3 regions of the Agarilytica rhodophyticola genome follow, and region 3 is predicted to be linked to each of the others. Evidence: predicted binding sites of a transcription regulator. Region 3 holds the regulator's gene; each other region holds the start of a gene.
What was found. Region 3 encodes PhoB, which activates phosphate uptake and scavenging genes when phosphate is short. Its sites were predicted from a motif close to TGTCATAAANNTGTAACA; they were not measured.
Positions count from the first base shown of each region.

Region 1: a site for PhoB is predicted at 1,818-1,835, ahead of BVC89_RS03600 (alkaline phosphatase PhoX). Genes of this name have one in related genera too.
Region 2: a site for PhoB is predicted at 2,353-2,370, ahead of BVC89_RS04665 (esterase-like activity of phytase family protein). Genes of this name have one in related genera too.

Region 1 is NZ_CP020038.1:838,401-846,719, reverse strand. Features, by position in the region: gene BVC89_RS03600 (alkaline phosphatase PhoX) at 1-1,714, opposite strand, end outside; gene BVC89_RS03595 (response regulator) at 2,064-6,449, shown strand; gene BVC89_RS03590 (MORN repeat-containing protein) at 6,458-8,302, opposite strand.
Region 2 is NZ_CP020038.1:1,088,578-1,096,896, forward strand. Features, by position in the region: gene BVC89_RS04660 (TonB-dependent receptor) at 1-1,596, opposite strand, end outside; gene BVC89_RS04665 (esterase-like activity of phytase family protein) at 2,420-4,948, shown strand; gene egtB (ergothioneine biosynthesis protein EgtB) at 5,195-6,457, shown strand; gene egtD (L-histidine N(alpha)-methyltransferase) at 6,458-7,420, shown strand; gene BVC89_RS04680 (PhzF family phenazine biosynthesis protein) at 7,413-8,309, shown strand; gene BVC89_RS04685 (LysR family transcriptional regulator) at 8,302-8,319, shown strand, end outside.
Region 3 is NZ_CP020038.1:358,266-366,584, reverse strand. Features, by position in the region: gene recG (ATP-dependent DNA helicase RecG) at 1-54, shown strand, start outside; gene BVC89_RS01570 (aminoacyl-tRNA deacylase and HDOD domain-containing protein) at 352-1,740, shown strand; gene BVC89_RS01565 (PAS domain-containing sensor histidine kinase) at 2,286-3,710, shown strand; gene BVC89_RS01560 (HU family DNA-binding protein) at 3,820-4,092, opposite strand; gene ubiA (4-hydroxybenzoate octaprenyltransferase) at 4,594-5,460, shown strand; gene phoB (phosphate regulon transcriptional regulator PhoB) at 5,608-6,315, shown strand; gene phoR (phosphate regulon sensor histidine kinase PhoR) at 6,334-7,638, shown strand; gene BVC89_RS01540 (GNAT family N-acetyltransferase) at 7,735-8,319, shown strand, end outside.

The DNA.
Region 1 (8,319 bases), 480 kb from region 3:
GTGCAGTAGCAGGGTTTACGGATACCCAAGCAGCTTCACCCACTTCACAACCTTGACCAAATTGAGAGCTGCTACATTTTACTTGCATCGCCCAAGTGGAACCGGCGACGAGAGGCGACTCAGAAAGAGCACTAATTGAAGTGGCAGTGTTTAAAGTACTAGGTACAAATTTAAAAATTGCACCGCCGTCAGTAACACCACCAAAGCTTACACTTTGACCTGCGTTATCTAACATTAATTCATAACTACCAGGACGCAGCTCATCACCGCCAATCACAACACCGTTAGCAAGAACAACCAGACCTTCCCAAGCCATGGTAGGTAATGCTGTGCGCTTGATGGCTAAATCTGAAGGAGCGCCAGCGGCATCGACAATAGTTGCTGCCTCCCCTGCTGCACCGCGATTAGTGATGGTTAAGTTGGTAGTCGTTAGTGGGTTAAGAATTTCGTAAGCAGCCCCATCACCCGTTTCTTCAGTAGCAAGGATGGTTCCCCAAGGCGTAGTACGTAAACCGTCACAACGAGCCATACCACGGATGATAGTTTCAACAGAACCATCCGCAAGAGAAACACGCTGAACACCAGGATTCATTTTTCCAGTGTCGCTATTAATAACTTCAGAACCATTTTCGATACACCAAATTTGGTGAGTAGGATTTTCACTTGGATACCAAGCAAATTGATCCGCATGGTGACCAATGGTGCGAGTTAAGAAATCAGCACTAAGACCCGATGCTAATTTTAGATGTTTATCTGCAGCGTGAACTGGACTGCGAACGGAAGTATCTGCACTAATATCCGTAACACCCGCATCGATGACTTCATCAATGTTATCAATGTTGGCAATAGCTGTTGTCTGCTCGGTACTTAATGTGATCGTTGCTGGCGCAACACCATCGATTACACCATCAGCAGCATCAGCAGCCAAAACAAAAAGTGTTTGTTCGCGATCCAAGCCAAGTAAAGCATCAGCATCACGTACAAATTGACCAACTCTAGTAGCAGCTGTTTCTAGCAATGCCGTGTCTAATCCAGAAATAGGGTCAGAACCCTCTGGTAGCTCATCTGTAGTTGCAACAACATTAGCCGATAGACTTGTCACTAGACTAGCAATTTCTGTATCGGCAATCACAGTGCCATCACCGTCAGGATCAAGAGAGTTACGTACCAGCTGAGCAATCATGGTTGACTGTGGCGTAATATTCACAGTTTGATTAGTCCCAGCGCTGCTCGCCATAGCGACAGATTCCATATCAAAAGGCTCGTCCATAAATGTCATATCTTGAGCACCAGCACTATCGAACACAAAGAAGATAGGTTGGCCTGCGTACTGAGCAGGAATATCTACTTTAAATAGATTGCCGTCGGCCGGATTACGATCAATCATCGCAATTGGGTTTTGCGCTTCCAATTCAGCTGCACGATCTGCCGCAGCATTAGCAGCAGTCACTGCTGCATCAACTTGGGCGGCAGTATAAACAAATATTTTACCTCCCATAACAGGACCGTCGAGTACTACACCCGCTGCATTTATCGCAGCGCTCACCCCGTCAGTTCCATTAGTGCCGTCAGTACCGTTGGTACCATTAGTACCATTGGTGCCGTTAGTACCATTACTTCCATCATCACCGCTACACGCCGCCAGCGCTAGCACTGGCACGGTAACGAGCAAAGTCTTGCGAATTGATTCACTCAACGGACCTAATATAGCCATGTTCGCCTCTCTATTTATTGATTTCGCTATCACAAAGGGAATTGTTTGGTGTGGCAGGCTACTGTCGTTCAATGAACGCAAGAAGAATGTTTTTTTAACTTTAGATTACAGTTATATGAAAATATTAATATATATCGTTTTAATAGTGCCAAATTATTGACTAGGCACAAATTAACACATTAAAACCTATCCTTTGCGTCAAGAATTTTAATTATAGCAGTCGCTTTTTTCATCTTGACCACTTGTCAATTATTTATAGGGCAAATCCTTAGTTTACTATCTAAGCTTATTAATTAACTGGTTCTGGTTTTTGTTAGATAGAGGTTAATTAGAGTTGAGCTCAAAGCAAGTGAATACATCAAAAGCGCCAGGATCTATTGCCAATACTTTAAAGTTTTGGTTCTTATTTTTCAGTCTAGTGCCATTGACCATATTTGCTCTAATAAGCTACCAACAGACTAAATCAGATGTTTATCATCTAGCTGATCAAAAATTGCGAAATACATCTGTGCTTGCCGCACGCTTTGTAAGAAATTGGTTCGAATATCGTATGTTCGATATTATTAACCAATCAGATTCCCACAATAACCGCGCTATGCTGCAGCAGCTAAAGAGCCGCTTAAAACAAAGTAATTTGACACCAATAGAATTTGTACAAACGGATATATGGCGTAGCATCGTACGAACACCTCATCGTGAGCTACAACGTCTTATAAAGCAATACGATTACATCGAGAATTTATATTTAATTGACATCGATGGAAACGTTTTATATAGCGAGCTACCAAGCCCCAAGTTAGGTGCTAATTTATTGATTGATGATATTGGCAACATCGGGATTGCCGATAACATAAAACAAGCAATTGAATTAGATAGCATTCAATTTTCTAATAAAACCCTATATGAGAAAGACAAAAACAAAATTACGGGTTTTATGGTCGCGCCTATGCATGTGGATGACAAAATACATAACGATGGCGGGATTATTGGCACTTTTGTAATGCAAATTAGATTTGATCGTATAATCAATGCATTAATTGTCAATACTGGCTCAAGCCTTACTCACTACCTAGTTGGCGATGATGCTTATCTTCGCAGCGCCTATAAAAATAGTCCTGGGGAACTATTAAAACAAACTATTACTACAAAACCAATTTTGCAATGGCTCAGATTACCAGCATCTGAGCGTAAAAATATGAGTAATGACGCTAGCCATTATAAAGGCCCACAAGGCAATCAAGTAATTGGCATCATCAATACTATCCAAATTGCGAATATTAATTGGGCCCTGGTAAGCGAAATCGATGAAGATGAGGCCATGCAGGCACTCAGTTCTATTGCAATGACGACGCTTATGTTAGAGCTGTTAACAATCTTCACCGTCATTATATTTACTCAGATATTAATTTCAAAAATCACCCGCCCCATACTAAATTTGCGAGACGCCATGTTAGATATCGCCCATGGAGGAAAAAAGCAGGAAGTGTCAGTGGAGACAGATAATGAAATAAATACGCTAGCTCAAGCATTCAATCACTTGTTAACTAATAAAAGAGAATATGAACAAACTCTATTAGAAAATACGCGAAAAATCGAACTTATTCTGGATAGTACTGCAGCAGGAACCTGGGACTGGTCTGTACAGACCCAGGAAATATCACTAAGTGAACAGTGGGCTGAATTAATAGGCTATGAGTTATCAGAATTAGGGCTGATAACTACTGATACATGGATGCAACTCATGCATCCCGACGACAGAAAATACTCTGACCAGGCAATGTATGAACATTGGAATAAAAAAACCGACCGTTACTTTTTTGAATCTCGTGTACAGCATAAGAATGGTAGCTGGATATGGGTACTCGATACAGGTCAAGTAGTAGAGTGGCACTCTGACGGTAAACCCAAACGGATGGTGGGCACTCGCATAGATATTAATGATAGAAAAATTGCTGAGCAGCAATTAAAAAGACTTTCACGTATCGCCAGTGAGTCAACCAATGGCATACTCATTACTAATACCGAAGGATTAATCGATTGGATTAACGAAGGTTTTACACGTCTATCTGGCTACAGTTTTGAAGATGTTAAAAATAAAACACCTGACCAGATTCTGCACGGTTCACAAACGCCAATTGACGCTTCGGAAAAAATAAAATCCGCGATGAATCATCTACAACAATTTGATGTAGAAACTATTTATTATCGAAAGAATGGGCAACCTTATTGGGTAAGCCTCAGTGGCAACCCATTACTTGATGACCATAGTAAATTAGAAGGGTTTATTTTTGTCGCTACCGATATCAACGATCAAAAAATTGCTTCTTTAAAGCTCGCACAACAACAAGATATGCTTGAACAGATGAGCTTGCTAGGGTCGATTGGTGCATGGGAAGTAGATTTGCAGAATAATAAAATTTACTGGTCTTCAATGACGAAAAAAATTCATGAAGTGCCAGAGGACTATCAACCAGAGCTGGCTTCAGCGATTAACTTTTATAAAGAAGGTGAGTCCCGCGAAGAAATTACTCGGCTCGTTCAGCAGGGGATAGAAAAAGGTACACCGTGGAATATTGAGCTGCCAATGATCACCGCAAAAGGAAGAGAGATATGGGTGGCGGCTTCAGGTAAGGGTGATTTTCATAATGGTAAAAATGTTAGGTTATTTGGCTCATTTCAAGATATTACCGACAGAAAAAAAATTGAGAACGATATAATACAAGCCAAAAATAAAGCTGAAGCAGCCACCGAAGCAAAAAATCAATTTCTGGCTACAATGAGTCATGAAATACGCACACCAATGAATGGCGTTATCGGGATGCTGAATCTTGTTGCACGCAGTAAACTTAATGAAAAACAACAGCGCCAAATTGATATTGCCAAATCAAGTGCAGATTCTCTATTAGCTATTATCAATGATATTTTAGACTTCTCTAAAGTAGAAGCCGGGGAAATGCACCTTGAGCTACTTAATTTCGATTTATATACCCATATCAGTGACTTTACCGAGTCGATGGCTCTAAAAACAGAAGAAAAAGATATCGAACTTATTCTAGATATGACGGCAATCACCAACCCGTGGCTAAAAGGGGACCCAGGACGTCTACGCCAAATTTTTACCAACCTTGTGAGCAATGCAATTAAATTCACAGAAAGCGGTGAAATTATTATCACATGTCGTATTGAGAACGATGGCGAAAAATATGTTTTTCATGGCTCAGTAAGCGATACAGGCATTGGAATTCCTGACGAGAAAAGAGCACTATTGTTTGATGCTTTTACCCAAGTTGATGCATCGACAACGCGGGAGTTTGGCGGTACAGGGCTTGGATTAGCTATTGTAAAAAAACTCTGCAGACTTATGGATGGCAATATCAGTTTAGAGGAAGGCCGAGAAAAAGGCAGCTGCTTTAACTTTTCAGTGTCTATGGAGAAAAGTCTCGATAGTGATAATAATGTTACATCGCCTCAAATTAACGGATTAAGTATTTTAATCATTGATAAGAACCTTACAAACTGTAAATTATTAAAACGACAACTCACATTATGGGGAGCAGAGGTTGTCTACGCAGTCGATAGTGGTTATGCTATTGAGGTGTGTCAATTACGTGAAAGCAAGCCATTTGATCTCATTTTTATCGAGATTAAATTGTTCGCTTCCTTGGGTGTAGAATTAAAACACAAGCTGCAAACAGCAAATAATTCAGACAAAACGCGCTTTATTGAGATGAACTATTTTAATAGGCATAGCAGTAATAACAAATTCCATGAAGATAGCTTTGATGATTATCTAACAAAACCTGTTACACCTAAAGATCTACATAAACTTTTTGCAAATGAACAGAATCGTCAACCTGGGGCTTCGGTAAAAAAACAAGTAGAAGTCATACCAGAAAGCGATTTATCTGACGATATACCAGTAGAAAATAAAGAGCCAAGTAAACCCACCGACAGCAAACGTGTATTAGTAGTTGACGATAACCCTATTAATCAAGAAGTCGCGTGCAATTTACTCGAGGCGTTGCAGGTCAGTACGCATGTTGCTTCCGGCGGTTTAGAGGCGATCGAAGAATTACAAGCAAGCGTATCGAAGCAAGCATACAAACTCGTGTTAATGGACTGCCAAATGCCAGGGATGGACGGTTATGAAGCTACACGACAAATACGCCAGGGAAAAGCTGGAGCATCAAATGCAGATATAGCGATTATCGCAGTTACTGCCAATGCAATGAAAGGCGATAAAGAGAAGTGTTTACAAGCAGGTATGAATGATTACATCAGTAAACCATTAGACCCTGAAATATTAGAAACAAAACTAAAACAGGTGCTTTTCAAGCAAGTAGCATTCGACGCGGTGAAAACTGAAGATGCCTCGTTGCCAACACAAAATATTAGCAGTGCTTGGGACTACGATAGTCTGCTAAAAAGAGTACGAGGAAAAGAAGAAAGAGTAAAACGCTTAGTGGAGATGTTTATGAGCGATATGCCATCGCGTATTAATGAGCTAACCAGTATGTGTAAAGAAAGCCAATTCAAAGAGATCGGCGATATTGCTCATACGATTAAAGGAGTTTCAGGTAATCTGGGAGCAACGGCTCTACATCAGGTGATGGCGGAGTTCGAAAGCGCTGCTAAAATCGGGGACCAGAACAAAATATCGGAACTCATGCCAAGCTTAGTGAACAACTATAATCAGTTAGAATCTCGCCTCAATGATTACCTAGGGAGCCTTTAAATAACCCTTTATTTAGACTTACAAGGGCCGGGATATTGCTCGCCCGTTGCCATTGTGCAATCCCCGTTCGCAGTCATACTACCGTTCTCAAAAATGCCTTCGTAGAGATTACCCTGAGCACTGGTGTAAATACCGATACCATGAAACTTACCTTGGCTATATTCACCCTCATAGCGAGCACCGTTAGGCCAGGTCATAATGCCGCGCCCATGCTCTAAGCCATCTGAAAAATTACCATCATAAACTGCACCAGACGCATGAACGAGTTTGCCTTTACCATGCCTTTTGCCCTCCTTCCAAGCACCTTCATAGCGGTTGCCCGACACCCACGTATAAATACCTTGCCCATGTCTAATGCCGTCTTTACACTCGCCTTCGTAAACGCTGCCATCGGAAGATTTCAGAGTACAAACTTCAGCTGTATTTTGTTTGTTGCCGCCAGAGAACAGGGAAGAGATACTCAAGTCGATATCAAACGCGATGGTCGCAATATAAATACAAATGATGAATAGCAACCAACAGAAGATCGCAATGGGGACCACATAGATCAACTTCGCAGTTAGACTCAAAGGCTCCTGGGAAGAAGTAGTAAAGCTGCTCTTAGCTTTTAGCTTAGAAAGAAAATTTTTATTCTTACCCGGCGCTGAGCTATTATCATCCGCACTTGATATCTGGCTTGCTTGATCCGGATTATCGAATTCGGCCAGAGCATTGGTCATATCTTCGGAGCCAGAGCCATTACTCGCTTGCGCGGTATCTACTTCATCAATAATTTTAGACTCTTGCGTCTTAGCAAGAACACGCTGGGCTCTTTGGCCCTTTACTACCGAATGATTCTCTAATGCCTGCTCTAGATTGAGCGCTCTATCGGCTGGGCTTAAGCTATCAGTGCTTATGTCATCGCTGCTGCCCTCAAGCGCTATCGCCTCTTCTTTAACATTATTATCTTCAGGCTCATGATTGGATGAATCATTGGCAACTAGCGCGATAGTAACAGGCTTTTGGTTAGATGGATGTGCAGGACTTACACTGCGATGAGTTTTTGCATCATCGATGATAGCATCAGAGTCGCGTTCAGCATCGAGTATCCCGTAACTACCACCATCGACAACAGCCTCAACTACAAAGCCTGCGATCGAATCCTCTGAGATGGTTTTAAGACGGCCAATTGGTGAGCGATAAGCCACAAGCACGGTGGCTCCCGTCGCCATTGGCTCTGATAGTTCAAGATGTATTTCCGGTGAAGATTTGGAGCGAGGCTTCACATACTTAACAGAAGTAATCTTCAGCCAGCGATCTTCTAGTTCAGCTCTAAACTCATTGGGATTAAGGGGGATTGCAGTACTCAGTTCATGCCCAAACCCTAATTCAATACGAAACTCCGTAGCGCAAACCACATAAGCATTAGCATCTTGCCGAGCATTAACAGTTTCTTCATCAGCTACAGAGTCGCCAGGTGCATCAAAGCTTACCTTCAAGCGAAGGCCCGGCTCCAGAGCATCCACAGGCTTGGTATAAATTTTTTCGTCGAAGGCTTCTATGGAGTCACCAAGCCCCTCTGTACACATTAGCCATTGGGTAGGTCGATATTTAATCCCATAGTTTGTATCAGTTGATATAGGCTTTTCTAGAAGGAGAGCCAAGATTGAGCTATTTCCTATATGCTCTATCTTAAGGGATAGAACACCAACCTGCGACTGATTCGTAACAAGTGTTAAATCAGCGGGTAGTGGTGGTAGATCTGCATCAAGTTTCGCATTTAAAAATAGGTACAAGCGATCACCATCGGCAAACGCAGATGAAATATGACCATTATTACCTTGTACACCATCAATATTGGGAGCGATAATCATTTCTCTATATATTTCTT
Region 2 (8,319 bases), 730 kb from region 3:
GGAATTAACAAAATCGTTTGCATTTAAACCTGCTGCGCGAGGATCGCTTAGCGTTTGATCTCCTGCACGAACCAAGTCAAAGCCTGGTGTACTTAGACGTAAAAATGACGAGTCTAAATCATTGTAGACTTCGCTGATGTTACCGTCGCCATCTAAGTCAGTAATATCGGCCAGGTTACCAATATTGACTTGTGCTTCCCACCAATCAAAAGTTTTTTCCTCATCGGTATAACGTACACCACCCTTAACTCGAAAGGTATCTGTTAATTCGTAAGTCGCATCGGCATAAACAGAAAATGATTCTGCATCGGCGTTAGTAAGATCCGGTCCCCCTAAGTTCGTTAAGCCTGTTGCTCTATCTGAAGTATCCCATCTAAATTCATCTGCAGACTCATCTGATATAAATATACCGGCAGTCCAGTATAAAGCGCTCTCATCATCGTTAGAGAAAAACCGTAACTCAACAGTAGATGTTTCGTTGATGTCAGAAATCCAGTTGGTATTGTAATTATCGTTAGCCCATCGACCGACATTAATAATATCATCAACGTTTTGAATTTGATCTGTGGCAAAACCATATTGGAAGGGTCGTCTTGGATTAACTGTTAACCCTTCAAATTCACGATAACTACCAATTAATTCGGCACCGACTAAGCCGAAATCAAAATTGAGTGTTAGCACAAATGAGTCGATAACATTATCGACACGGCCTTGAGTTTGAAAAAATTGATTCCATGGATCATCCAAGTCATCAATAGTTTGGCCTGTGCTAAAGAGTTGGCCACCAAACTGACCTGGAAAGCCAGAGCCCCCCATCGTCATATGATCATAAACAAAATTACCCGAAAAAAGTTCTGTTTCCCAAAGCAATGACCAACGTAAAGCTTCTTCATCTTCTGAGCCAGTTCCCTGTACATTATCAGGGCCTTCGCCCAAACCTGCATTGGAATAGTAGTCATCGTGTTCTCTTGCAAAGTAAGCAAATCGTGTTGCTACAGTATCGTTTAATGGAATGTTAAGAGCCGCTTCAATTTCTTGACTGTCGTAATTACCTACACCTAAAGTAAACTTTCCTCCAAGGTTATCGAGCTCCGGTAACTTAGGTAAAATATTAATTGAGCCTGCTGTGGCATTACGGCCACGCAAAGTTCCTTGCGGTCCTTGATTCACTTCAATTCTTTCCAGATCAAACATCACCGGACCTAAACCGCGAGTTTTGGGGATGTAGGCACCATTATAGTGAACCGCAGTTGGCTGGTCTGAAGACGGGCCATTTGCTTGAGTGCCAATGCCACGAATATAAATTTCTTGGAAGCCTTCATTAAAGGATATTTGTAAACCGGGAACCACCGCTTGTAAACTTTGAAAGTCTGCCCCGACTCCCGCTTTTGCTAAATCATCTTGACTAAATGCTTGCGCTGTTCCAGCAAAGTTTTGTAAAGATTGTTCGCGACGGTTTATTGTGACAATAACCTCTTCCACTGAAGACGCATTATTATCTGATGATTGAGCAAACACCGGTGAAGCCATCAGTGTTGCGGATATCATACTTGCAGTAGCGCTAGTAATGCATTGGGACAAATAGTTTTTTTTCATAATTATGCCTCCCTGCGTAATTCGCAGGTTGAATTACAAACATCACACAGATAAAGCGGGATGTTTAACTTGATTGAGCGACGTGGTTTAAGACAGCAAACTTGAACCTATAAAGTTATTATTTTTAGTACTCTTGTTAATTTAGGACTTACTTAGATGTTCAGACAGCTAAAAACATTTAAAGGGGTTTCCAAGAAAACGATTCTATTAATGCTGAATACTTTATTCATAGGCGATTTTTATACCTATGTTTAAGCGCACGATAGATAAAAGTTTATATTTTTTAAATAAAAGTGCTTACTAAAATTTTTGCTTTTAGCACGCTTTTATGTATCTATGTCGTGTAAAAGTATTATATCAAGATGTATATACTTTAAGATGCTGAATAGGTATGTACTATTTATCTAGTGTTGCTATATTCCGGATTAGTAGTTGTTGGCCTGTGAATAATCTTAGGTTTTTTACAATATTACTTTTTTAAATATCATCGTAAGTATTACTTTTCCATAAGTGTGGCCTTTTAACGAAGCAGTATTAAATGGTTCTGTATTCTTGATCATTTGAGTGAATAAGAAGTAGCTAAAGCAGTGTTAAATGTTTCTATAACGTAATTACTTACAGCTAGCTATCTGCGACCTACTATTTAGAAACCACTATTTTTAGAAACCCTTATACGAGTACCTTAAGCGCTTGCATAATCATCCGTCGTTGTGATCGCTTAGGCCTTAGTTGTTGGTCTTATTATAATCAAGTGGCGTTCATATAACTGTCATTTATTCTCCTCAAAATAGCGCTTTAAATTATATGATATGGGGCGAAAACAGTGTTTATTTACAGTAAAACAATAATATCTACAGCAATGTTATCTGCGTTTGTCACGCTTGCTGGCTGCGATGGGGACGATGGCAGTGCGGGGGTGCAAGGCCCAGCAGGTATGGATGGCCGACAAAGCTTAATCACGCAAACTCCTGTCAACCAAGGGGATTCCCAGTGCTTTCAAGGTGGAACTAGGATAGATTCGGGGCTAGATGCTAATAATAATAGCGTCTTAGATGCCGATGAAATTAACGATACTTCTCATATTTGTGCGCCAACGGTGCTTAATGAAAGGCAAAACTTTAACCGTGTTTCGTCTTTTTTAGTGTGCTCACAGATTGATACTGATTGCGATACCGACACTGAGACAGCCGCTGAAATTATTGCCGCTAGTAGCGATGGTATGAGTTTGATATATACCGATAGCCCGGAAAATCAGCTGGGTTTTGTCAATATTCGCGATATTTCTCAGCCTTTGGCTGCGGGAACTCTCAATTTATCCGGTGAACCTACATCTGTTGCCGTCAAAGGCGCTTACGCTTTGGTAGGAGTGAATACATCCACCGACTTTATCAATGTTTCGGGCCAACTTGATGTGGTTGATATTACTAATCAGACGATTGTGCGCAGTCTAGATTTAGGTGGCCAACCAGATTCGGTTGCCGTTAGTCCTGATGGCCAATTTGCGGCGGTTGTTATCGAAAATGAACGCGACGAAGATTTGGATGATGGCGCTCCCCCTCAGTTACCCGCTGGGAGTTTTGTCATTGTGGATACTGCCGATGCAAATCCAGCTAATTGGTCAACTCGTATGGTGGATTTAACCGGTGTGGCAGACTTATATGCTGCTGATCCAGAACCTGAATATGTTGATATTAATCAGAATAATGTTGCCGTTGTAACATTACAGGAAAACAACCACATCATTTTAGTAAACCTTGTTAACGGTGAAATCGTAAACAATTTTCCTGCAGGTTCAGCAGATTTAGTTGCTGTTGATTTGACAGAAGGCTCGCCTTTATTTATTGATCAATCAGAAAACCAAGATAATGTGTTACGTGAACCAGACGGTGTCGCGTGGATTAATAATGAATACTTTGCAACAGCTGATGAAGGAGATCTAAATGGAGGTAGCCGTGGTTTTACAATCTTTAATACTCAGGGTGATGTTGTGTGGACGGCCGCAGAGAGCATTGATCATTTAACGGCACGCCTAGGTCATTATCCTGATAAGCGTTCGGGAAATAAAGGTAACGAGCCTGAAAATGTTGAAGTAGGTATTTATGGCAACGATCGCTATCTATTTGTTAATTCAGAGCGCTCGAGTTTAGTCTTAGTCTATGACGTAGCTGATCCCTCAAAGCCACGATACAAACAAGTACTACCTGCTGCTGCTGCACCTGAAGGCGGGCTTGCAATCCCCGCGAGAAATTTACTGGTGGTTGCCAGCGAAGAAGATAACCGTGGCGATAAGCTGCGCTCTGCCATCAATATTTACCGCTACGATCATACACCAGCTTCTTATCCTACTTTGTACTCGACTGATAGAGAAGACGGCTCGCCCATTCCTTGGGGGGCAATGTCAGGGCTTGCTGCCGATCCGTTAGTTAATAATACCCTCTACAGTATTGAAGATAGTTTCTTCAAGTCCACGCGTATTTTTACTATTCAAACAGCAAAAGATGAGCATGCTGCAGCGCGTATTACCAGAGAAACTCGAATCAGTGATAGTAATGATGTATTCGCTACATATCCGGCAGCAAACTTAGTCGACGCTTCAGTGAATGATGACGATGCCAGTCGTGTTAATGTTTTTGATGAAGCTGATTTGCAACTGATGATTAATGAAGACAAAACAGTCAATATTGATGCGGAAGGTATTGCTAAAGCTGCGGATGGTGGTTTTTGGATTGCATCTGAAGGCAGTGGTACAGTCAATGACAGCAACCGTCCAATTAACTCGTTAAACTTTATCTTCAAAACTGATGCCAATGGTGTTATCGAGAATGTTATCTCTCTTCCAAGCGGTGTTAATGATATGCAGCTGCGTTTCGGTTTTGAAGGGGTTGCTGAGTACGATAACAAGTTATATGTGGCATTCCAGCGTGCCTGGGGAAGTGAGGCTAATCCACGCATTGGCATTTATGACTTAACAAATATGACCTGGAGTTTTGTGTTTTATCCTCTAGATGCAGTTGAATCACAGAATGGCGGTTGGGTTGGCTTATCTGATCTAACATCTATCGGTAGTGGGGAGTTTCTTCTTATCGAGCGCGATAATCAAGGTGGTCCAGATGCGGCAATTAAACGTCTTTACAGCGTTGATCTTTCTGCTGCAGTTGCAAACAGTACGATTAGCAAAACATTAGTGAGAGACCTAATGGCGGACCTGCGCGCACCGGGTGGTTTAATTTATGAAAAAGTGGAGGGTTCAGCAGTAACCGCCGATGGTAAGGTTTATATTATCAACGATAACGATGGTGTTGACGATAATAGCGGCGAAACTCAACTGATTGACTTAGGCTCACTATTATAATGTCACCTAAGTTGCTTTATAGGGTATATGTTCGATAAAAATTTAATAAATGTGCGCATTCTTTTGAATTTTCTTACAGATATTGCCTATAATTGGCTTGGCGTGTTGCATGAATGCAACACGCCCAACAATATTATTTTATTCAGGCGATAATGTTATCCACCAAATAAATAGCAGTACCTTTAAAGTACTCGATGGCAACCATAATACTGGCTTGCTAACTTATAACTCTAACAATAGGGGGATATGGTGGTTCATGATCGCTTGTTAGATTATTACAACCAGGTTCGTCAGCAGACAGTAGCCCTTACCAAAGGTCTTAGTGCAGAAGATTTAACTGTGCAATCGATGCCTGATGCAAGCCCTGGTAAATGGCATCTTGCCCATACCTCATGGTTTTTTGAGACCTTCATCCTACAAAAATTCATGTCGCAGTTTCAGTGGTTTAATCAAGACTACTGTTATTTGTTTAATTCTTATTACGATACTGTTGGTGCGCGTCATGCTAGGCCTCAACGGGGTTTACTCACACGCCCAAGCTTGGATGAGGTGCTTAATTATCGTCAGCATGTGGATGCTCATATGCGCGAAGTGCTCACTGATCGAGCAGAAGAGGTGGAGGCGTTAGTTACAATCGGCTTACATCACGAAATGCAGCATCAAGAATTATTCCTAACGGATGTGCTGCATATGCTCTCTCATAACCCAATGCATCCGGCCATTATTTCGAATAACAATGAAGTGCTTAGCCAAAGTGCTTCGACTATGAATATGTTGAGTTTTGATGGTGGTGTTATCGAAGTTGGTGCTCTCACAGAAGGGGATAACACTTGGCAAGGCTTTAGTTATGACTGTGAGCAGCCACGTCATAAGACGTTATTGCAGCCTTTTAAATTAGCTTCACGTTTAGTCAATAATGCCGAGTGGATAGCTTTTATTGAAGATGGCGGTTATGACGACTCTCTGTTGTGGCTATCAGATGGTTGGGCTCGTAAAAATCAAGAGCAATGGCAAGCCCCTTTGTACTGGCGCAAACTGGAGAGCAAGTGGTACCAATATGGTCTCAATGGTTTGCGAGAGCTTGATTCCACAGCACCTGTTTGTCATGTGAGCTATTACGAAGCTGAAGCCTTCGCTCGTTGGCAAGGTAAGCGTTTGCCTCGTGAACATGAATGGGAACTGGCTGCACACAATAAAAAAATTACTGGTAATTTCTTAGAAGCTAATCGGTGGCGCCCTCAGCCCTCAGCGCCTAATAGTGAAAGCTTTAGTGATATTTATGGCGATGTATGGGAATGGACGCAGAGTGCTTTTTCCCCATATCCTGGCTTCGATCCAAAGCAGGGTGCCCTTGGGGAATACAATGGCAAATTTATGTCAAATCAGTATGTCTTAAAAGGTGGTTCTTGTGCGACGCCAAGTTGGCAGATGCGCGCAAGTTACCGCAACTTCTTTTACCCACACCAGCGCTGGCAGTTTACAGGCGTGAGATTGGCGGAGGATATCTAAATGCCTGAAGCGGCTTTACGCAAAGCTGAATATTCGGTTGAGCGAGATGAATTCTACAAAGATGTAATCGATGGACTGACAAAAAAAACTAAGACCCTTCATCCAAAGTATTTCTATGATAAAAAAGGCTCAGAATACTTTGATCAAATATGCGACTTAGATGAGTATTATCCTTACAAAACAGAATTAGCTTTATTGCCAAAAATAGCTGCAGATGTAGCCAAGTTACTTGAAGGTGAATATGCACTAATAGAATTTGGTGCTGGTTCCTTATTGAAAGTTAAGCCTTTATTGCAAGCGGTAGAAGGAATTAAAAAATTTATTCCAATTGATATTTCAGGGGATCATTTGCGTGAGTCATGCCTCGATTTAAGCAAAGAATTTTCCAAGCTTGTTGTCTCGCCTATTGAAGGAGATTTTTGTCAACCTATTGAAATTGGTGATGTAGGCGGCTTGGAAAAAATAGGGTTTTTCCCTGGCTCAACTATTGGCAATTTTAAGCCTGACGAAGCTAAGGCCTTTCTTGCCAATGCGCGTACTACATTGGGTAAAAATAGTTACATGATTATAGGCGTGGATACTAAAAAGTCTCCCGAAAAATTACATCGGGCATATAACGATAAAGATGGGGTGACTGCTAAATTTAACCTTAACATTCTCGATCGTATCAGTAGCCATTTTGACAGTGTGGTAGCGAAAGAAAAGTTTGAGCACTACGCCTATTACAATATGTACAAAGGCTGTATTGAAATGCACTTAGTTTGTCTTGAACCTCATATATTGTATCTCGATGACACTGCGGTTGAATTTGAAAAAGGCGAAAGTATTCATACAGAAAGTTCTTTTAAATACTCCCCAAAAGAGTTTACAGCTCTGGCCCAAAGTGTTGGCTGGCAGGTCGAAAAGTTGTGGCTGGCACAAGATGATATGTTCAGCACTTTCTTATTAAAAAGTAATGCATGACATAAGCTTCTCGCCGGTAAACTGCCATTTGGTCACATCGTTTACTGGCGAGCAATGCCAAGGAAATCAGCATTTAGTTTTCGTTGAAACAACATCTATTTCGCCTCAGCTATATGTATGTCAGACTGGCTGTAGGGATTACTACGTAGATATATCTCTTAAACTTTCACCCTATATTATTGTTTTTCTCTGCTTATCTGAAAATAAAAATGATGGTAAAACAAGAGCTGGCGCTCGATTCTTTCAGAACGGGCGTGAAATACTTCGCTGCGGTTCTGGCAGTGTTGCAGTAGCTCATACCTTATTCAAAATAAGGGCACATAATAAACCAGGAGATGCCTTTTGTTCTCTTGTAACTCCAGGGGGCAAGGTTGAAATTGGCTGCAAAAATAACGAGGTATTTTATCTAAGCCCTGTTTTACCTTTGTCGACCTCTTATCAAAAGCGCGCGTGGGGTAATGTTATTAATAAGCCTATAAAAGATGTCATTCTTGTGGGCTCTGAAAAAGATTACTGCATACTCGAACTTTATAACAGAAAAGCGGTCAAGCAATGCATTATTAACACGCAGCAGCTTATCCGTTTAAGCCGCCGAGCTGTAATCGTAACGGCTCTTGGAGAACACTGGAAGCACGACTATGTTATGCGTTACTTTACGCCACAATACGGTCAGTATGAGGATAAAGCCACTGGATCTGCCAATGCTATGTTGGCGCCATACTGGCAGGAGAAATTAGCTAAAACTAATGTTCGTAGTCGGCAGTTGTCTGCAGCGGGAGGAATGTTGCGGATTGAACAATGTGGTAAGCGGCAGAGAGTGTTTGGTAAAGCAGGTTCTCAAGCATTGCCGGTTAATATAAAAGGTATAGTTGATCGCATACATGAATAATCGCAATATG
Region 3 (8,319 bases):
GACAAACTCATTCAGCGTTGGATCGGATACAACAAAAACTACGCCCAAGTTTAAAGCCCTCATTAGGGCTCTCGAGTAACGCGCATGTTAAATTACGCTCCATCACTTTCCGGCATTTATGCGTCAACTTGAGCATTTATTTTTTTTATAACACAACTCAATCTAAAACTTAGCGGGCATTGCTATTGACCTCAGATATTCGCCACAGATTAGTGCGTAATTTCTGTCGAATTCCCCGTCTCGGTCTATATTTAAACGTAAGGGTAGCTCTATTAATAGAGGTGCTCCTAAGGAAATATTTAATTACCCGTCAATGGAAAGGGACAGTTTCTATATTAGAGGAGAAGGCACGTGTCTGTACCAGCGAGCATAATCGAGCTGCTTGAAAGCCAAAAAGTTAGTTTCAATATTGCACAAATAGACGAGGATCATCACCACCACCTCTCACTTGTAAGCAACGAAGACTCCCCCTGTTTAGTAAGCTCTCTTATTGTTCAAGATAGCAAAGGCCGAGTGCAAGTGTTATTACCTTCCGACCATATTCTCGATCTAGATGCTATGTTTCGCCAATTCGATCGACGCTTCGAGGCAGTGCCGACATCTCAACTACGTCCCATCATAAATCAATACGAATTTTCTACTATCCCGGCAATCCCCCGTTGGCTAGGTATGCCGACATTTGTATCCTCAGCCCTATTAACAAAAGATCAATTAATTCTACAGTCAGGAAATTTTGGGCATGTACTGGAAATAAGTCAGGAGAATTTCGTCGCCATAATCGGTTCGGCGCACACAGGCAGTTTTACTGTTAAAGCCCCTTCGATTATCAGCGACGCCAGCGAAGACGAAAAACAAATTCTGACATCTGTTGAGAAATTTACTGAAAGACGTATCCGCTCAAGGTTACAAGAAACTTTGGAGTTACCGCCACTACCAGAAACCGCCCAACGTATTATTAAGCTACGTGCAGACCCAAATGCCGACATTAGTGACCTCTCTAATATCGTTGATGTAGACCCAAGCCTAGCGGCACAGGTTGTCAGTTGGGCATCTTCTCCTTATTACTCTGCCCCAGGAAAGATTAAATCTGTTCACGATGCTATCGTGCGTGTCTTAGGTTTTGACATGGTACTAAACCTTGCGTTGGGTCTATCGTTGGGTAAAACTCTATCGATGAAAACACTCACCCCTCAGGACATCGACCAATACTGGAAGGGTGCTGTATATACCGCTGCCACGGTAGAAGGATTAATTACTAGTATTGATCGAAAACACAGGCCAAGTTTCGGATTAGCTTATCTATCTGGCCTTCTAAACAATTTTGGCTACCTTGTTTTGGCCGAGATATTTCCTCCTTATTTCGAGACCATAAAACGCACTCGATTATCTAATCCACATATTTCTCTTGCAGCTATCGAACAGTACACAATTGGCGTCACCAGTAATCAAATATCTGCTTGGCTGCTAGATACATGGAATATGCCGGAGGAAGTGGTCACGGCTCTAAGACAAAAATTTAATCCAGAATATTCTGGCGAACATGAGCAATACGCAAAGCTCGTTTACGTCGCACAGCACTTATTGGCCAACGCGGGTTTCGGTGATGCCTTAGGCAGCCAAATTCCTCAAAGCCTACTCGATGATCTTTATCTCGATTATGAGACGGCAAAAGTTACCGTGGATAATATTCTTGAATCCTGCGATGACCTAGACTCAATTGCTGAGAAAATGCGAGGTTGAATTTATAAAATTCACTTTTTGACTAACCCGACATAATTATATGGCGGGTTAGCAGAACCCTTTCTAAATGCTATGTTTATTAGATCTTATAGCTCTATCAATTTTACAAATGTGTAATACCTTAGAAGCCATTTCATAACTACTGCACCTGCCAGTACGGCATTAAAATAGCTTTAAGATGCTCATTTACTTCATGTAAACGCCACTTTTTGAGTTGTTTTTACCTTATCATGCCTGCATTCGCGAGTGACGAAACAGCTTGTTGCCTTTTGTCCCCTAAGGTATAAAAATCAATTTTTATAATCTTATATTACTAAGGGCAAGTATTTTAAATAACTATTTAATATCACCCACACAATACAGTATGATTAGGTTATAGCAACTCAATTTGAGCTTAGGGCTTGTCGGCAAACCCAAGTTAACTTATCGATTTATAAATCAAAAGACTGTCACATACTGACCACGTAAATTAGTTGTAGAATGAAATTTTTGACGCCAGAATATACCTCCGAAGTTAATTTGCAGATTTAGAAGTAAGTTTAAGTATGGCTGATAGTGATAATAACTGGTTCAACAATTGGCCGGATGGCCTCATAGGCTTAGATAGAGAGAATCGCATCGTTGAGTTGTCGCCAATGGCACGTACTATTCTCGGCTGGACATTAGAAGAACTTGACGGACAAAATTTTCATACCGCTCTTTGCTCAGAGACTCATACGGCAAATCACACACAAGAAGAATGTGGTGTTATTTCTGCCAACCCGTCCTCCGAGACTGCATCAACACTTTGGTTACACCGAAATGGTCACGACGTTTCCATAGACTTTCGTAATATCCATGTTGGCTTTGGCCGAGCCAACCGTGTCATAAGTTTCGTCGACAACTCAACACGTTCACATACACGCGAAGAGTTAGAGAAGTTTTCTCAGTATGTTGAAAAAAGCCCCGCGCCAATGGCGGAATTTGTTATCGATGGGCAATTATTGTTTGGTAATACTGCGCTGCAGGAACTACTGCTGGAATACGGGTTCGACAGTAATGGGGATGCCTACGCTTTACCGCGTAATATCGATGAAGTTGCCAAAGGGTTACAAGCATCCGAGCAAGCCTACGATACACTTGAGCTAGAATTGGACAACCAGGTATTTCTTTGGCACTTTCACCTTTTGACCGCCAATGAGAACCCCACTCTAGTAGGTTACGCCTTCGATATTACAGCGCAAAAAATGGCAGAAACACTAGCGATACAGCAAAAAGCAAAAGCTCGTAAAGAGTTTTACGCAAAAATGGTGCATGAACTTCGCACGCCACTTAACGCTATCGTAGGCTTTTCAGATATTTTATTAGCACGCACAGAAGGCAAATTGTCTAACGAAGAATTAGAACAATTAAAACTTATAAAAAAGGCAGGGTGCCAACTCAACGAACTCGTCTCGGCAACATTGGATGTCACTAAAATAGAATCAGGCCGAATGAGCTTAAATATTAGTGATTTTGCCATTTCAGATCTCTGTGAAGAAACGAAAGAACAAGTTGCGAGTCTTGCGCAGGAGAAAAACTTATGCCTACGTTACACCAGCTCAACAGATTTACGAATATTCTCGGATAAAACTAAAGTTCGCCAAATTCTGATCAATCTTTTATCAAATGCTATTAAATATACCAATGAAGGTAGTGTTCATTTAGTCGCTAGTGAAAAAACGGATCTTGAGCTTGGCGAGTGTCTCAGCCTTTCAGTATCTGATACAGGTATAGGTATTCCGGCAGATCAAATACAAAAATTATTTCAGAGCTTTGAGCAAGTCGATGATGAAAGGACTATTGATATTGAAGGAACAGGGCTAGGTTTAGCTCTGGTCAATAACTTGGTAGAGTTGTTAGGCGGAAACATAAGTGTAACAAGTAATTATGGTATCGGTAGTACATTTGAAGTGCTCATTCCATTTATGAACACCTTACAACCACAATAAAAAGGCACTGAATAAGATGAAAAGGAAGAGTCAAATATAAATTCTTAAAATATTGATTCGAGTGCGCGAAAATTTTCTTTTATCAACTTACTCAGTAATGAGAATCAATTTAAATAATATGTTCCCGTAAGTTTTTACCTGCTTTAAAACTAACTTGTTTACTCGCTGCAATTTCAATTAAGTCTCCTGTTTTTGGATTGCGACCTTGCCTTGCTGCACGCTGTTTAACGTTAAAAGAACCAAAACCAATTAAATTTAAAGGCTCACCACGTGCTAGTGCATTTGTGATGTGCTCAAACACAGACGACACTGCATCATCAGCTTCACGCAAACTTAAATCCGCAATATCTGCAACCGCATTAACTAAATCAGCTTTTCGCATATTTCTCTCCTATCGCAAAATTATCTAAAAGGTGATCTCCCAGATTATTCGCAAAAAATAATAGGCTTAGCCCAAAATATACAAACAACCTTATTGGAAGGCACCTGTCGAGAAAAATGAGTACTTTACTTATTATTAGAACTCTGGATTTATCCCCAATAAGTCCTCCCTATAAATACAAGAATATTAATAGAGAAAACAATACAGATAAAATTTACCCAGCTCCTTTAGCCTAGCCAAAGTTTGAGGGTTTTGTACAAAAATCCCTTAAAAAAGTAAAAATGTTTTTCATTAGTGGTAGTTATAGCTGAAGCAATATAAATTGGCATAAAGAAAAGCGCGCTATTTTCGTGCTGAGTAAGGCGCTCATTGCCGCGCATAGTGGGCCTATGGGCAAAATGAGCAACGCCACACAGCGCTAAAATAGCCGGTTTTATAAGGTCAGTTTATAGTGCTTCAGCTATAGTGTATTCTTGCCCCTTTTTCGAGCCATAACATCTTATGAATAAAGAAAAATTGATCCAATATGGACAATTAATGCGCCTTGACCGGCCGATTGGAATTTATCTCGTTGCATGGCCAACACTCTGGGCACTGTGGCTAGCGGCGAAAGGGTTTCCCGATTGGGACGTACTGATCATCTTTCTATTGGGTGTAGTCGTAATGCGCTCGGCAGGATGCGTCATTAACGATTTTGCTGATCGTAAGATTGACAAGCATGTAGAACGAACAAAAAATCGCCCACTGACATCAGGTATTGTGAGTAGCAAAGAAGCCCTAGGTTTATTTGCCGTTTTATGTATAGTGGCATTTGCCTTGGTGCTCTTAACAAATACACTTACGGTAATGCTATCACTAGGCGCCTTAGCTTTGGCTAGTGCTTACCCATTTATGAAACGCTACACCCATCTGCCACAGGTCGTCCTCGGCGCAGCTTTCGCATGGGCTGTACCTATGTCTTTTACCGCTCAGACAGGAGAGCTGCAGCCGTCTATTTGGCTCATCTACACTACTGTTGTTCTATGGACTGTGATCTACGATACGTTTTACGCTATGGTGGATCGCAAGGATGATATTAAGCTTGGAGTCAAATCTACCGCCATTTTGCTTGGAGATTCGGATTTGATAGTCACCAAAGCTTTACAGGTGATCACTTTAATTGCCTTGTATATGATGGGTAGCCGATTTGAATTAGGCATTGTATACAAACTCAGCTTACTCGCTGTAGCTGCTCTCTTTGTTTACCAACAATATCTGATACGAGAGCGTAAGCCACAACTATGCTTTAAGGCATTTTTAAATAATAATTGGGTCGGTATGGCAGTGTTTGTAGGTATCGCTGGGGACTATGCGACTAAAACTTTGTAAGCCTTATAACCGGACTTAAAACCGAGGAACCTATCCTAAAAGCGCAAAAGAATCTATTCTTGTCATAAAACGGCAACAAAAGCTTTATTTAATGCGCATGTCGCTCACATTCAATTTCCCAGAGCTTGAGTCCAAAGGTTATGCCTAATGCCAGATAAGAGAATTTTGGTCGTAGACGATGAATCCCCTATTAGGGACATGCTGCGTGTTGCTTTAGAAATGGCTGAGTACCATGTGCTTGAGGCCGGTGATGCACAAGAAGCTCACAGCTTAATTATTGATAAAAAACCGGACTTGATACTCCTTGACTGGATGCTTCCAGGTACCAGCGGTATAGAGCTCGCTAGGAGGCTAAAACGCAACGAAGTCACACAAGATATCCCTATTATAATGCTGACAGCAAAAGGGGAAGAGGATAATAAAATCCAAGGTCTTGATGTCGGTGCCGACGATTATATTACCAAGCCATTTTCACCCAGAGAGCTAGTTGCACGTTTGAAAGCTGTGTTACGCCGAGCGGAATCACACAGTGCACAGGAACCCATTCAAATTGATGGTCTTTGCCTAGACCCCACTAGTCATAGAGTGACAATCAACACCATACCCATCAATATGGGTCCAACGGAATATCGTTTGCTAGAGTTTTTCCTCACCCATCAAGAGCGCGTCTATACCCGTAGCCAGCTGTTAGATCATGTATGGGGCGGCAATGTGTATGTCGAAGAGCGCACTGTCGATGTGCATATACGACGATTGCGTAAAGCGCTAAGCGTTCAAGGGCATGATAGATTTATTCAAACTGTACGTGGCGCTGGCTATCGGTTTTCGAATAAAATAGCACCTGCCCACAACTAAACTAGCGTTTCTCATACTATGAGTAGAGGTCTAAAGACTGAGCTTCGCTGGCTCGCTTTTGTCACCATCACCTCCTTCGTCATCGGCTTTTCATTCGATGCGGAATTCGTATGGCTATCAATAGCTCTGTTCCTATTTATTATATGGCTGCTCTATCGCACGGCCCAACTTGAAAGCTGGGCAGCGCAAGCCCGTCGTAGCGGCCCGCCGGGTGATGACTTCGGCGGCATATGGGGAGAAATTGCCGACGATATAAGACTTCTCTCAAGACGCTACGAAAAAGACAAAGTGCGCTTGCAAGCTGTTGTGACACGTGTACAGGAAATGACTTCCGCGTTGGCAGATGCGGTAATACTTGTCGATAGTCGCGCAAATATAGAGTGGTGGAATCGCTCCTCACAAGACCTATTCAACTTTCAAGATATCGATCGCGGCCACAAATTAGTCAATATTATCCGCAATCCACGTTTTATTAACTATTTTGAAACACAAAGCTATAGCTCTCCCCTCGAACTTGAGTCTCTTAGAAACGAAGGTCAACATTTAGAATTCCATGTCCATCCATTTGGCCAAGGAGAGCGCTTGATTGTTATCCGTGACGTTACTCGTGTTAATTTGTTGGAACAGATGCGTAAGGATTTCGTCAGTAATGTCTCCCACGAGCTGCGCACGCCTCTGACCGTCATAAAAGGCTATATAGAAACTCTCATCGATGCCCCAGACCTATCGAAAACACTGCGCAATGCCTTTAATCAAATGCTACAGCAGAGCGATAGGATGACAGCATTAGTGAATGACTTGATCACGCTAAGCCGTCTAGAAACTGATCAAACCGAGCTCAAACCAAAACCTGTTGCCTTATCGCCTCTATTAGAAACCATCGTATCCGATGCCCAAGCGTTGGGAGGGAAGATACATCATCAGATTACTCTGAGTGGCGATGCAGGGGTATCAATTTTGGGCAATAACCAAGAGCTTCACAGTGCCTTCTCAAATCTCACCTTTAACGCCGTTAAATACTCACCCGAGGGCGGTGGTATTGATATAAGTGTCACTCAAACTGAAGAGGCATGCATCGTTAGCGTCACCGACAGTGGCTTAGGCATTGACCCTAAGCATATCCCAAGGCTTACTGAACGTTTCTATCGGGTCGACGATAGCCGCTCAACCGCTCTAGGAGGTACAGGTCTGGGACTTGCGATTGTGAAACATGTTCTTGCCCGACATGACGCAGAGTTAAAAATCACCAGCCATCTCGGCAAAGGCAGTTCATTCAGTTGCTATTTTCCCATCGAGCGAATACTTCGAGAAAAAGTCGCTTAATACCTTTTTTAGTGTTAGCCACTATGAAAAGTACACCTGTTACCTCTAGATAGATTCAGGTAAGCTTCCACGACCATTTTCAAGAGTATGTGAGTTGTGGAAGTTAAGTTTCATCAATCAATCGCACAAATCGCGGCCCAAGATTGGGATGCACTTTGGCAAACAAAATACCCATTTACCCAGCACGCCTTTTTTAAGGCATTAGAAGAATCTAACAGTGTCGATACCGCCGGTAAGCAAAATACGGGATGGCAGCCAAAACATCTTAGTATCGAAGAAAATGGAAAAATCATCGCCGTAATGCCTCTGTTTGTAAAAGGGCACTCTTATGGTGAATACGTTTTTGATTGGTCCTGGGCCGACGCTTACCATCAAGCGGGTATCGAATATTACCCCAAGTTACTTAATGCTATTCCATTTACCCCGGCGACAGGCCCTCGTATAGGCTTTTCAAAGGATTTAAGTAACGAACAAAAACAGTCATGCAACACAGCAATAATCGAAGCGATTAAGAACTGTTTAAAAGAAGAAAATATGTCGGGCTTTCACAGCTTATTCCCACAAGATAATTCTACTTTTGAGCAAGCCCGTTTTACTGAACGCCAAGGTTATCAGTTCCATTGGTTTAATCAAGGCTTCAAAGATTTCGACGATTTCCTCAATAGTTTTAGTTCCAGAAAA